2 regions of the Ruegeria sp. SAZA006 genome follow, and region 2 is predicted to be linked to the other one. Evidence: riboswitches for the same ligand, from Rfam matches in the RefSeq annotation. Region 2 holds a riboswitch; the other holds the start of a gene.
The links. Region 2 has a riboswitch for cobalamin ahead of AC2FNZ_RS01995 (DUF1636 family protein). Riboswitches for the same ligand answer to the same signal wherever they lie in the genome.

Region 1 (7,111 bases), on a different contig from region 2:
GGGGTCCAGCCCGTCTGCGTTCGAGAACTCGTCCAGCAGTGATTCCAGCCGCACCATGCGGTCGGGCGTGCTGCTCTGTTTCATCGGCGGCGGGATGTGGCCCAGCGTGACGGCCCCGATCCGGCGCTTGGCCTGCGCGGCCTCGCCCGGGTCGTTCACGATGAACGGGTAGATCACCGGCAGATCGCCGATCAGCGCCTCGGGCCAGCATTCCGCCGAGAGCGCCACCGATTTGCCCGGCAGCCATTCCAGCGTGCCATGGGCGCCGATATGGATCAGCGCATCCGCGCCCAACCCGTGCCGAAGCCACAGGTAGAAGGCCACATAGCCGTGCCGGGGCGTGCGCGACAGGTCGTGATATTCGTCGTCGCGCAGTTCGGGCGTGCCGCGTTCGGGCTGCAGCGCCACCAGTGCCTTGCCGCGCCGCAAGGCGGTGAAGTGGAAGGCTCCATCGGCGCAGGTCGGGTCGTCCTCGGGGGCGCCCCAGACGGTTTCCAAATCGGCGCGCAACGCCTCGGGCAGTTGTGCCTGCGCCGCGCGGTAGGCCGAGACCGGCCAGGAAATCCGGGCGTCCAGCAGAGTCTCGGCAATCGGTTCGGCGGGGGCGGTGTCATACCCCGCGCCCTGCAGGTCGGACAGCATCGCCTCGGCCGAGGCCAGCGCGTCCAGCCCCACCGCATGGGCCATCTGCCAGTCCTTGCCGGGATAGGTGGACAGGACCAGCGCGGGCACCTGTTGCGCCTTTGGTTTCTCGGCCAGGTCCACCCAGGCCATCGCCCGGTCGACGATGGCGGTGATCCGGTCGGGCTCGGGCCGGTGGGCAAAGCGGGAATATTCCAGATGCGGGTCGCGCTTGCCCGGTTCCTTGAACGAGGCGACACCGGCCGAGATGCGCCCGTCCACTTCGGGCAGCACCACATGCATGGCCAGATCGGCAGGCGACAGGCCGCGTTCGGCCTCGGCCCACGCCTTGCGGCGCGAAGTGGCCAGCGCGACCTGAAACACCGGCACGCCCGCCACGTCCAAGGGCGATGTGCCCGACGCGCCTTTGCCCGAAAACGAGGTGGCATTGATGATCGCCGAGGGCGTCATCGCGGGGATATTCTCGGCCAGCCATTGCGCCGCCGCAGGCACCTTGAGCGAGGGTGCGAATAGCCCCACCGCCTGATGACCCCGCGCGCGGATTTCCCGGATCAGCGCCGCGACCGGCGCGGTATCGGCTGAGGTCAGGTAGGCGCGGTAGAAGGTTATGATGATGCGCCGACCTTCGCCCGTGAATGCGTCCTCGGGTGCGATCACACCGCGATCCGGGCACCACGCGCCGCAATCGGGCAGGGTCTTGGCCCCCATCACCGGCCCGGCATAGAGCCCCGCCGCCAGCGCCATCTGCGCCAGAGCCGCCTGGGCTGCCACTTCGCCGCCGGTGTCGCACAGATGCGCCAGCCGCCGCAGGGTCGAGACCGGCAGGGTGGAATAGTCGTCCAGCCGCGTATCCTCGCGCCCGTCGGCGGGCAGCACGGCCAGCGCGATGCCCTTGGCCTGCGCCAGCGCCAGCACCTGTTGCAACCCGTAGGACCAATAGGGCACGCCGCCGATCAGCCGGATCAGGATGCCCTTGGCGCCCTGAAGCGTCTGTTCGACATAGGTATCGACCGACAGCGGATGTTTCAGCGCCGTCAGGTTGGCCAGCCGCAACGAGGGCATCCGCCCCTCGGGCCCGCCGCCGCGATGCCAGCCGGCCGCGAAAGCACCCAGATCGCTGTCCGAAAAGGACAGCACCACCAGATCCGCCGGGCTCTGGCCCAGATCGGTCGGGGTCTCGGTTTCCTCGAGCCCGTGGCTTTCGCGGAAGACGACGTGCATCGGTGCTTACTCGGCGGCCTCGGTGACGCCCGTCAGGATGCTGCGGATCGCGGATTCGTCGATGTCGTCATGCTCGGCGATGACCACAAGGCGCGAGCGGCGCTCCTCGTCCGGTTTCCACGGGCGGTCATACTGGTGCCGGACCCGCGCGCCGACCGCCTGAACCAGCAGGCGCATCGGCTTGCCCTGAACGGCGGCATAGCCCTTGACCCGCAGGATGTTCAGTTCGTTCGCCAGACGTTCGATATTGGCGACCAGCTGCGCCGGGTCGGTCTGTTCGGGCAGTTCGACTACGATGCTTTCGAAGTCGTCATGTTCATGGTCGTCATGGCCGTCGTGATGCGAGGGGCGGGCGTCCATGTCGTCTTCGGCTGCGGCCTCCAGCCCCAGCACCACGCGCACGTCCACCGTACCCTCGGCCACTTCGACCACGGGCAGGGGGCGGGGCGCCTCGGAGGCGATGACCTCGCGCGCCTTGGCCACGCCTTCGGGGCCGGCCAGGTCGGGCTTGGTCAGCAGGATGATGTCGGCGCACGAGATCTGATCTTCGAACACTTCGGACAGGGGCGTTTCGTGGTCGATCGAGTCATCGGCCATGCGCTGGGCGTCCACCGCCTCGACATTGGGCGCGAAGCGGCCTGCGGCCACGGCCTCGGCATCGGCCAGCGCGATCACGCCGTCCACTGTGATCTTGGAACGGATATCGGGCCAGTCGAACGCCTTGAGAAGCGGTTTCGGCAGGGCCAGACCGCTGGTTTCGATCAGGATGTGATCGGGACGCGGGTCCAGCGCCATCAGCGCCTCGATCGTGGGGATGAAGTCATCGGCCACGGTGCAGCAGATGCAGCCATTGGCCAGTTCCATGATGTTCTCCGCCGGGCAATCGGGGATGGCGCAGCTTTTCAGGATTTCGCCATCGACGCCCACATCGCCGAATTCGTTGACGACCACCGCCAGCCGCTTGCCCTGCGGGTTCTGCATCAGGTGGCGGATCAGCGTGGTCTTGCCCGAGCCGAGAAAGCCGGTGATGACGGTGACGGGAAGTTTTTCGAGGGTGCTCATGCTCAGGCTCCAATCGGGGGAATGCGGGCGGCGCAGTTCTTGCGGAAATGTTCAGGGCGGTCGCGCCATTTCACAAGGCCATCATCGGCGGCCAGGTACTTGGTGGCGCCTTCGACGATGATCTCGACATGGTCGGATTCGTTGAGGTTCTCATAGACGAAGGTCCAGCGCGACGGCCCGCCGCGCAGAACGATCGAGCAGCCCTGATCGCAGTTCGACAGGCATTCGACCGGCTTCAGAGTGATGCCTTCGGGCAGGTCGGCGGCGGCCAGCGCCTTGTGCAGCAGCGTGCCGGGGCGCTGGGCGTCGTCCTCGATGGGCAGCCCGCGTCGGCAGGTGGTGCAGACCAGCAGCTCGACTGGTGTGGTCTCGGTCACGTCTCTCATCCCCATCACTCGGTTGTCGGGGGACGGGGTATGCGCGGGCCACGTTGCGGACATGGGCCCGACACCGGAACACCCCGTCCGGTTTGTCTTCGGGCGTTGGCAGGTCTCCCGGCTTGCGGATGTCAGAGCGGTGCTCTGTCGGATGTCCCGCCTTCCCGGCCTGCGGCCAGTGGCATTTGGGCACCCTCTCCGTTCACGGTCGCGGGGGCGGCTGCGTTTGACGGAAAACCGCTGACGCATTCCCTTTTCATCTGCTTGCACAGACACCAACGCAAGCGACATGCGGTACGGGCAGGGGGGTTGTCAAGCGCGCAGGGGCAAGTGCTTTGCGTCGGATCGAAAAAGCGACTTGCCGGGGTCAATCCGCGGCATCACCGGCCAATCGGTCGCGCAACCACGCGAGGAACAACTGGGCGGGGATGGACGGAGGCGCCGCGCTGACGCTGCGGATCAGGTAGTGCGACTGGGCAAAGGGAATCGCTGGCCCCGCAACCCGCATCGGCGTGCCCTGCGCGATGGCGTTGAGCGCGAACCGCTCCAGAACGGTGGCATAGCCCGCGCCGGCCATCACCAGTTGCAGCGCCGTGACGGTCGTATCCGCCGAATGGCGCGCGGGGCGGTCGGGCAGGTCGATGCTCGTGGCCTCGGCGTACCGCGCCCAGTTGTCCTCGTACCCCAGAATGTGGATCAACGGGCCGTTGCGCAGATCTGGCGCCGTGTCCTGCGCCCGGCAGACGGGCACCAGCCGTTCCGAGCACAGCCGGTCCGCCGCAACACCGGGCCAGTCGCCATGGCCCAGCCGGATTTCCACGTCCACATCGGCAGGCGCGGCCGAGTCGTTCCAGATGTGCGACACCAGCCGCACCGGGATCTCGGGGTGCTGCGCGCTGAACGCGGGCAGCTCGGCCGCGATCCAGTAGGTCATCGACGATATCGCCGCCCGGATGGTCAGCGCCTGCCGCGAGGCGGGGCCGAACAGGCTGTTGGTGGACAGTGCGATATCCGACAACGCCCGGCGCACGGTCAGCGCGTAGGACTGGCCCAGCTCGGTCAGCGACAGGTGTCGTGCGTTGCGGGCAAAAAGCGGCTGCCCGAGGTCCGCCTCGAGCGAGCGGATATGCAGCGACACCGCCGTTTGCGTCAGGCCCAGTTCCTGCGCGGCGGTTGTGAAATTCAGGTGGCGGGCAGCGGCCTCGAAGCTGCGCAACCACGCCGGATTGGGCAGGCGGTCCATTCAGCACCAAAATTTTTTGCATCTAAACTGACTTTTTATTCGTTTCTTTTGTCGGTGGGCAACGGAAATACTCGGGCCAACGAAATTGCGCCTGCAGGAGGGCAGAACATGAAGGTCGGGTTCATCGGTTTGGGCAATGTGGGGGGCAAGCTGTCGGGGTCGCTGCTGCGCAACGGTATCGACCTGACGGTATACGACCTTAACCCCGATCTTGTGGCGGAGTTCTCCGCCAAGGGCGCTAAGGCCGGTGAAAGCCCGGCGCAGATGATGCGCGATTGCGATGCGGTCATCACCTGCCTGCCGTCGCCCGCTGCCTCGGACGCGGTGATGCAGCAGATGCTGCCCGAGGTGACCCGCGGCAAGATCTGGATGGAGATGTCCACCACTGACGAGGCCGAGGTCAAACGCCTGGGGACCATGGTGATCGAGCGCGGCGGGGCGGCGGTGGACTGCCCGGTTTCGGGCGGGTGCCACCGGGCGGCCACGGGCAATATCTCGATCTTCGCGGGCTGTGACCGGGCAACGTTCGAGCGGATTCTGCCGTTCCTGACGACGATGGGCCGGCGCATTCTGCATACCGGCGATCTGGGCACGGCCTCGGTTCTGAAGGTGCTGACCAACTATCTGGCCACTGCCAACCTGATTACCTGCGCCGAGGCGCTGGTGACCGCCAAGGCCGCCGGGATGGACCTGAACACGACCTACGAGGCGATCAAGATCTCGTCCGGCACGTCCTTCGTGCATGAGACCGAAAGCCAGGTGATCCTGAACGGCTCGCGCGATATTTCCTTCACCATGGATCTGGTGAAAAAGGATATCGGCCTGTTCCAGGAGGTCGCCGACCGCGCCGGCGTGCCGTTGGAGATGAACCCCCTGATGATCAAGATATTCGACGACGCCATTGCCCGCTATGGCGAGCGCGAGCTGTCGCCCAACATCATTCGGCGGCTCGAGGATGCAACCGGGCTGAGCATTACCGCGCCCGGTTTTCCGGCCGAGATGCAGGACGATGAACCGGAAGAGCCGGGGTACGAGGTGATTCCGCAAGGTAGAAGCGCGGTCTGATCGGACGGTCAGCGCAAACGCGCGGTTTCGGAGGTGTCTTGCATGGATCGAGTGCGTAGGTGGTGCCCCTGCGCTGACATAACCCTTGCCCGATTGTTACTGGTTAGCTCGGCTCCGCTAACCATCTCCGCACGTATTTTGGCGTTTCGTATCAACATTCTGTTCCAGTCGATTATTATTAGGACCAGAGAACAGCGATGCAGTGCGAGGCAAGAAAGTTGGAGGCGAGTACCGGAATCGAACCGGTGTACACGGATTTGCAATCCGCTGCGTCACCACTCCGCCAACTCGCCTTTTCAAGCAATTTCAATTACTTGACGTGGTGCAGACGCGGTTCTAGCAGCTTTCCAGAACAACGTCCAGAGGGTTGCTGAAAATTCCGCCGGCCATGGCGTTGGATGGTCGGTCAGCGTAGTGGCAACTTTTGTCGCGGCCTGCAATTTTTGCCGGGCTGGCCGTTGCCGGGCGGGATCGGATGTGGCAAAAGCCGAGCAACCATGGGAAATATACGAGCGGTCACATGACGGATTTCGCAGCCCGACGCCACACGATGGTAGACACTCAGGTCAGGCCCTCTGATGTCACCAAATTCCCGATCATCGATTCAATGCTGAAGGTCCAGCGCGAGAACTTCGTGCCGGATGCCAGTCGCGAAGTGGCCTATGCTGGCGACCTGATCGATCTGGGAAACGGGCGCTGCCTGCTGGAGCCGAGGACTCTGTCGAAGATGCTGGATGCATTGAATATTTCGAATGACGAGGTGGTTCTGGATATCGCCCCGGCGTTCGGATACTCGACCGCCGTCGCCGCGAACATGGCGCAGCTTGTGGTGGGCGTCGAGGATGACGAGGCCAACGCAGCCGACGCGCAGTCCCGCCTGATGGAGGCGGATATCGACAACGCGATCATTCATGTCGGACCTTTGGAGCAGGGGGCGGCCGAGCATGGCCCCTATGATGTCATCATCATCCAGGGCGGTGTGGAACGTCTGCCCGATGCCCTGCTCGATCAACTGAAAGATCATGGCCGCATCGCTTGCCTGTTCGTCGAAGGCAACCTGGGCACCGTTCGCATTGGTCGAAAGTCCGATGGGCGGGTGACATGGCGTCATGGCTTCAACGCAAACGCCCCGGTACTGCCGGCGTTTTCGGCCGAGTGTGCATTTTCGCTATAGTCGATCAGCGGTTTTCCGCGGTCCCTTGATTAGTTGAAAACAAAGGCGCAAACTGCCTGCGGGCTTGCGTTATTTTGATTTGAGAGGATTTGGGTATGCTTGGAACGGCTGGAGGGAAGCTGGTCAAGGCAGTCGCTCTGACGGCGGGAATCGCGCTGAGCGTGATGCCGGGGCGCTCGGTTTTGGCGGACAATCTGACCGACGCGTTCATCGGTGCATACAACACAAGCGGGCTGTTGGAACAGAACCGCGCCTTGCTGCGCGCAGCCGACGAAGACGTTGCAATCGCATTGTCGGCCCTGCGCCCGATCATCAACTGGACCGTCC
Region 2 (7,111 bases):
GTAGTACCCGGCGCGCCTGCACTACGCGCATTTAGTTGCCGACCAAGGCAGCCGGGCCCCAAAAGCCATGGGCGAGCTTCCGAACCGCCTTGATGTTGCGCGGCCCGGGTGTGGCCTCGACATATTCCAGAACCACGAAACGATCGTTCTTGACCGCGTCCAGATCTGCAAATGCAGGATTATTGACCATGAAGCCCCGCTTCTGCTCGGCGGTGACGTCGCCATAATTGACGATCACAATGACTTCGGGGTTGCGATCGACGACTTCCTCCCAGGTGACGGTCGCCCAGCTTTTCTCGAAATCACCCATGATGTTGACGCCGCCTGCGGCCTCGATCAGAGCGGTCGGCATGGCATAGCGGCCGGCTGTGAACGGCGTATCCTCGCCGCTGTCATAGACAAAGACACGCAGCGGTTCGTCCGAAGGATTCAGGCCGGAGGTGATCTCAGCAAGTTCGGCCTTGTATCCCTGGACCAGCTTTTGCGCCCTCTCTTCGACACCGAAGATACGACCGAGATTCAGCAGATCGTTGTACATGTCACCCATGCTGGCTTTGGGTTTGTCGCCAATATGGATGCAGCTTTCAGTCAGTTCGTAGACTTTGATCCCGAAAGGCTCGAGCGTCTCCGGCGTCACCTCGCCACCCACTTTCATCCCGTAGTTCCAGCCTGCGAAATAGAAATCGGCATCCGCGCCGACCAGCACCTCTTTGCTGGGATACTTGGCTGACAGTTCGGGCAGTTGCTGCACTCCGGCGCGCATGTCCTCGTCCAACGTCTTCCAGCCGGAAATGCCGGTATATCCCACCATCCGGTCGGCAAGGCCCAGCACCAGCATCATTTCCGTCAGGTTCACGTCGTTCGAGATCGCCGCCTTGGGCGGTTCGTCAAAGGTGACGGTTCGATTGCAACTTTGCACGGTGGTTTCCGCGATCGCGGTATTGGCCACCAAAGCCAGGCCCAGGGCTAGGGTGGTCGGTTTCATTTCAAGCTTCCTTCTGGTTGGGGATTGGGGAGTTGATAGGTCAGTTGAGGTTTGTGACTGAGGCTGAGCTGCTCTTGCCGGGCGGTGACATCGAACGTCTCAGAGACCAGCCTGTCACTCAGCACTGTCTGGGGTGGGCCAAAGCCGCAGGGTCGACCGTTCTTCAGAACCAGAACACGGTCGCAGACATCGGCGGCCAGGTTCAGGTCGTGCAGCGAGGTGACGATCGTCAGGTCGAGGTCCCGGATCAGCCGCAACACCTCAAGCTGGTGGCGGATGTCCAGGTGGTTGGTAGGCTCGTCCAGCACAAGAATCCGGGGCTCTTGGGCAAGGGCGCGGGCGACCATCACGCGCTGCCGCTCGCCGCCGGATAGAGTGGCCAGCCCACGATCGGTAAACCCTTGCAGATCCATTCGGTGCAGCGCGGATTCGATGATCTGATGGTCACGACTGCCGGGCGTGGACAGGCCCAACCGGTGCGGCACCCGCCCCAGCGCCACGATGTCGCGCACGGTCAGCGCAAAATCCGAGGGCTGCTCCTGCAGCACGGCGGCAACCTGGCGCGCCAGCGCCCGGGGGGCCATTCTTTTCACGGACACGCCGTCCACCAGCATGTCGCCCGAGGACGGACGGTGATAGCCGTAGATCATCCGGAGAAGAGTGGTCTTGCCGGCACCGTTCGGCCCCACAACCCCCATGACCTGCCCGCGCATCAGCGAAAAACTGGTCTCGTGCAGAACCAACGGCGCTCGTTTTCGCGGCGCCCAGGTGACGGCATCCACCGACAGCAAAGGCGTGCTCATGAGGCACAATCCGCATCTTCCGAAGACGCAGCCATCGCGGCTGGAATGCGGGCCAGCGTCGCATGGCGAAGCCCGGCCAGGCGGTCGACCGAGCTGCACCATCCATCGCGCAACTGCTCGTAGAGCCGGGCGGATTCCACCAATGCCTCGGTCTCTTCAGACGTAAGGCCGCCAAACAGGTAAGATGCCTTGCCCGGCGCGTGATAGGCGACGGTACAGGGCCGGTTGCACCCGACAATGCAGGCGGCACCGGAAACGTCAAAAGCTGCCAAACCGTCGTCTTCGCCCAGCGCGGCGCACAATCGTCCGATCAGGTCAGGCCCGGGGCGCACGGCTGCACCCTTGGATCGGCAAGATAGGCAAACCGAGATGTGATGTGTTGATTGTCGGTTCATTTCGCCCTCCGCGAAATCGCGGGCCGGACAGGGAACCAGTCATGTCAGCGGCGTAAGCCGAAAATGCCATCTTGGCCTCCTTCCGGGACACCCCGCCCGGGTTGAGTTGCGTTTGATGATGGCAGGTCTCCTGACTCGCGGTGTATGGCTTGCCCCGCCTTCCCAGACCTATCGGCCCAGTGGCATCCGGGGGTCGCACACCGCCTACAGTTGCGGGGGCAGTCACGGAATTGGCGTCAGAACGGCGCCGCACCGTATTCCCTTTTACCCGACCGCCAAAACGATCGGGAACCATCAGCACCAATCTCATCCATGAATCGGGTTGCACTGTCAACGACGTTCTGGGTGGGCGCGTGATCGAGGAATCCAAGCGCCCGTTCAGCACCAGCTGAGCGATAGGCCGTGCGGCGAACTACGGTGTTTCAACCAAGTGGATTCGGATAGCCCGGAAGGTCCGGAGATGCAGCGGCGCAAGCGGGTAGATTGCAAAGTCTCCGTGAGCGGCCTCGCCTTTTCCCTTTGAATGCAGAATCCTATCGTCGGCAAACGTACAAAAATTTACGCGCGGAAAAATCATTGATTTATCCTGTAATTGATTCAAACATACGAATTCGACACAACTTTATTTTTACCTCCGTTGTTGTCGCCGTCGCCCGTTTAGTCGGGCCCTTCCGACTGCTGGAGTGAGTGCTGGCGGTCGGAAGGCATTTCACGAAGATCAGCGTTGGGAGGACGCGGTGCCCGGACTTAATGTACGATCCCTCCCTCGAAAGTTCGCACCGGCTTTTGCCCGTGACGTCATTGCGTCAGCACGCTTTGTTCACGGTCCCGGGGATCAGCAGAAATCCTGTCTGCCAGCCACGTCATTGGCGACAGTCTTTTTTGGAACGGGAATTACCAGACCGGGGTATGCTCGAATGACTGCATAGACGTGAGCGCGCGAAAAAGAGGCCACCTATTCCACATGTATCGACAAACCCAAGAGGAGAAGAAAGTGATTAACAAAGTCATGATGATTTCAGGCGCGACGTGTTTCGCACTACTAGCGGCCTGTGACGATACGAGCACGTCAAGCGCACCTGCCGAACTGACACCCGCTCAACAGGCGTGTCTGCGAGACGTGGCCAAAACAACCAACAATTCGCAGGTGGTCGTGCTCTCATCCGCGTTCAGCGAGGCTGGAACACAAGTCACCGTTGGGGTTGGCGAGGATCGGGCTCCGTGGAATTGTATTGCTTACAGTGACGGCGCGACAGCCGGTATTGAGTTCCTCGGCGACGAAGGCGCACTTTGACCCGTTTGATGCGTAGCCGGAGTCGGCTGCGCAGCGCTGGCTTGATACTCTGAGGTCCGGCATGGTCTGCAGAATAACCATCATCGCGTTTGCGACCCTTTACCTGTTGGCGTTGTTTGCGTTCCTGACCGGTACCTTTGGCTGGTTCGGACAGGAACGAGACCCGTTGTCCGGCGTGTTCCTTTTGCCGCTGGGACTGCCCTGGGTACTTGCCGTGGACCTTTTCTCAGAGTCCGCCAAACCGTGGCTCGCGGCAACTGCACCGGTGCTCAACCTGTTGGCACTGGTTTTGATATGCAGATGGGCACGCGGTTTGCGCCAGGAATGAAGGCGGAACTCTTTCCCGCAAAATTGGAGGAAAACATGGGAAAAGTGATCTTGGGGCTTGTGATCGGGCTCATCCTCGGCGTGGTTGGAGCGATGACCTTGGGCGGCGGGGCCGCGATGGGTGTCGGCGTTGCGACAGGCTTGTCCGCCGGTGTGTGCACCACATTGAAGGGAGCCCAGGCCGAGAACCTGATCACCGCCGAGCAAGCAGATCAGATCCTCAATCGCGTGAATTCCGAAATGGCGTCATTGCAAGGAATTGAAACGACTGACGAGATCGTCGGCAGCGCACAGGCTTGCGACGAGTTTCTGGCAGAGTTGCGGGAAGCGCAGTGAGGTTTCTGCTCACCGGAAACATAACATTTACGATAGACCGACAGAGGACCTGCTTATGAAACGCAGTTTTTTGAACCTTCTAACTCCCGCCCTTGCGATCAGCGGAACAGCCGCCCTGGCCATGTCAGACGCCGACGACGCGTGTATCGACCATCTGCGGCAGGTCGGTGGACCGGACGGTCAATCCGGCACGATCGAAAGCTCACAATTCTCGGAAGCCGGCACGCTCGTCATGCTGCGTGACGCGGGCGGAACACTTTGGCGTTGCATTGCGTACAAGGATGGAAGCATCGGCGAGATGTCGGTTGTCGAGGCGATGGATGATGGTGGCGGAGCCATGGACGGCGCTTCCGGGTCTACAGGTAGCCAGCGCGTCAAATTCGATGCCGGGTCCACCGGCGCCGAGCTCGTCGGCCAACTCGCGCCAGGCGCATCGCAGCAATACGTTCTTGGCGCAAAAAACGAACAGTTTCTTTACGTCCGAGTTGCTCCGCAAAATGGCTCTTTGGACTACGTCATTCGCAACCCCGATGGGTCTGAATTGTTGGGATTGATGTCTGCGGACAAGGAGTATCGCGGACAGCTTTGGCAATCCGGAGATCATGTTGTCGAGGTCATCAACCGCAGCAACTCTGCCGTCGACTACAACGTCATTTTTGGAATTGAATAGGGGATCGCCCCGAAACCATGAAACGCATTTCCAAAAAATAGGAAAGCAGATGAACTCCAAGATCCTATTGGTGATCGGCGCGGTCAGTGTCTCTGTGCTTGCAGGATGCGGTGAAAGTGGCGGATCAGTGGAAGCAAGTGCACCAACCGTGGGCAGTTCCAGCGATCTGTCGTCATTTGAAGGCGCAAGAGCGGGTCAGGCTGAAATGGGCATTCAAAGTCTCGGGTTTGAACTCATCCGAAGCGAAGGGCTGACCTCGTACTGGTTCAACAAGGAGACCGGTGCCTGTGCTCGGATCACGACATCTGAGGGAAGATACTCGGACGTAGCGATGCTGCCGTCAGGTGACTGCTGACACGCATTCATCAATCCCAAATCTTCAAAAAGGAGCTTCAACTTGCATTTCGACCTGGCACATGCGGCGATAACCGTTGTCGCCTTGATCATCACCAACCTGGCCTTGAAATCGGCCGGCGTGATCAACGAAGAAAACAAACACCAATGGAACTGGAAAGTTGTTCTGGCCTACTTCGTGGTGGTCTTTATCATCAATCTGGTGTGGCCGATCTAAGGCTTCAGGGCGGCAAGCCAACCGCCGATCTGACCTGGTTACCGTGAACGCGCCTCTCGGCGGGACTGCCGGCAGGAAAAGCGTGAGCATCGCTGGCTGAAAACAGAAAGGAATACGCATGCGGTTTTTGACGTCCCTCATATTCATCGGTGTTCTGGCAACCGCGGCGAATTCTGACGTCACCAGTCGAAACGGTGGCCCAAGCAACAGCCAGATGCTCTCCAAGGGCAGCGATGGAGGCGTCGATGGCGTCGCTTTCTTTCGCCCAGTCCTAAGCGGGGTTTTGTATCGCTCTGGCTTCAAGGGCGGCGACAAGGGTCGAACGGGTCTGAGTGACGCTCAGCGCGAAACACTTTGCGATGAAGGGTTTTCAACCGGGTTTTACGCGGATTTCGGCAAGAACACCGAATACGGCCGCACCAGCTGTGGGAACGGAGCCTTTGACTATCAGAGCGCCAGATCGTCCCGACCTAGCACTGTCATGGCCACCATACACGAGGTGATTGAGAATCCTGGAAAGGGTCCTGTCCTGGTGCACTGTATGTGGGGCGTTCATTCCTCAGGCGCATTGTCGGCAATGGCACTTGTTCAGTTTTGTGGTTGGACGGAAGAAAGGGCCAAGGAATATTGGAATGATGCCCGAAACGGTGCCCCATGTTCGGGCGGGTGTGACCAGTGGATTGACTCGAAATTCTCAAACTTCAGTGTCGACCCCAGTTTGAAGATCTCCGCCGAACAACAGGCCGCGATTTGCCCCAAATGATATCGGGAGGACTATCTAAATGAGGTTCAATCTTCTGGGGTCACTGGCTTTAATTGCACCCACTGCCTTGTGGGCGAGCGACGATGTTCGTGGAGAAGCCACGACATTTGATAGTCCCAATGGTGTTACGGAACGCTGCATTCGGATCGAAAAAGTCCCAACGGGCGCGTATCAAAAACGCGATCTTGAGGAAGAGACAGCCTATTGCGAGATTGATTTCTATGCCCCCGAAATTGCCATTTGCCCCAAAACCTGGAGCACCAGCCCAGGAATGGCCGTCTACGATATTTCGGAAGGACCCTACGTGGGGAACCGTTCCGAGTTTGAGAGAAACGCTTGCAAAGAGGGCAAGTCGGCAAAAGAACTGGCCAAGGGCAGAGTGGCCAAATTCAAATCCACCATGAACCAAAAGGGTACAAGCGGAACGTTTTCCACCTCGTCGCTGCTCTACTACCATTTCTCCAGGTATTTCGACGCGACGGTGAAAATTCCGGTGGCGGTCTGGCGCAGCATGGACGCTCAGGCGCATCTTACCGAGGTTGCAGAGCCCGGCCTTGCGATTTCCGGTGGATCTCATGGCGGGCGCATGAACCATGAAGGCTGGCGGGTCTTCGTGGCTGCGGATGCCAACCCGAACTCATACCAACCGACGGATGATCTGTTCACCGCAGATCGAACGCAGATTTACGGTGTCCTGCTTGGTAGCCCGGGTCATCGCTACGGCTCGGAAATCAACGGCACCCGTAAATCCGGTTGGGGCAAAGGCCAAAATCGCGATTTTCAGGAAACACCCGCTTTCCTGGCCTTGCGGTCGTCAAAACCCTTGCCCGAGGCCATTGCAGAGGGCGTCAGGGAAGGCCGAAAGGATCGGCAGATCAACAAGGACCTTGGGCCCGATGTCAGCGACCAGCAGATGGCATTCTGGATGCAGGAGCTTACCGAGATTGTTCTGCTCGACTTCATCTTC

Region 1: it holds a riboswitch for cobalamin, as region 2 does, so the genes downstream of both, AC2FNZ_RS04200 (DUF1636 family protein) here and AC2FNZ_RS01995 (DUF1636 family protein) in region 2, are expected to answer to the same signal.

The regions. Positions count from the first base shown of each region.
Region 1 covers NZ_JBXWSO010000004.1:310,534-317,644, forward strand. The annotation lists gene cobN (cobaltochelatase subunit CobN) at 1-1,863, opposite strand, end outside; gene cobW (cobalamin biosynthesis protein CobW) at 1,870-2,925, opposite strand; gene AC2FNZ_RS04200 (DUF1636 family protein) at 2,928-3,311, opposite strand; cobalamin riboswitch at 3,393-3,597, opposite strand; gene AC2FNZ_RS04205 (LysR family transcriptional regulator) at 3,670-4,545, opposite strand; gene AC2FNZ_RS04210 (NAD(P)-dependent oxidoreductase) at 4,654-5,610, shown strand; tRNA gene AC2FNZ_RS04215 (tRNA-Cys) at 5,830-5,903, opposite strand; gene AC2FNZ_RS04220 (protein-L-isoaspartate O-methyltransferase family protein) at 6,131-6,784, shown strand; gene AC2FNZ_RS04225 (TolC family outer membrane protein) at 6,880-7,111, shown strand, end outside.
Region 2 covers NZ_JBXWSO010000003.1:211,121-218,231, forward strand. The annotation lists gene AC2FNZ_RS01980 (FecCD family ABC transporter permease) at 1-31, opposite strand, end outside; gene AC2FNZ_RS01985 (ABC transporter substrate-binding protein) at 32-985, opposite strand; gene AC2FNZ_RS01990 (ABC transporter ATP-binding protein) at 982-1,788, opposite strand; gene AC2FNZ_RS01995 (DUF1636 family protein) at 1,785-2,183, opposite strand; cobalamin riboswitch at 2,287-2,494, opposite strand; gene AC2FNZ_RS02000 (hypothetical protein) at 3,178-3,477, shown strand; gene AC2FNZ_RS02005 (hypothetical protein) at 3,721-4,140, shown strand; gene AC2FNZ_RS02010 (hypothetical protein) at 4,196-4,810, shown strand; gene AC2FNZ_RS02015 (hypothetical protein) at 4,860-5,165, shown strand; gene AC2FNZ_RS02020 (hypothetical protein) at 5,208-5,381, shown strand; gene AC2FNZ_RS02025 (hypothetical protein) at 5,500-6,144, shown strand; gene AC2FNZ_RS02030 (hypothetical protein) at 6,164-7,111, shown strand, end outside.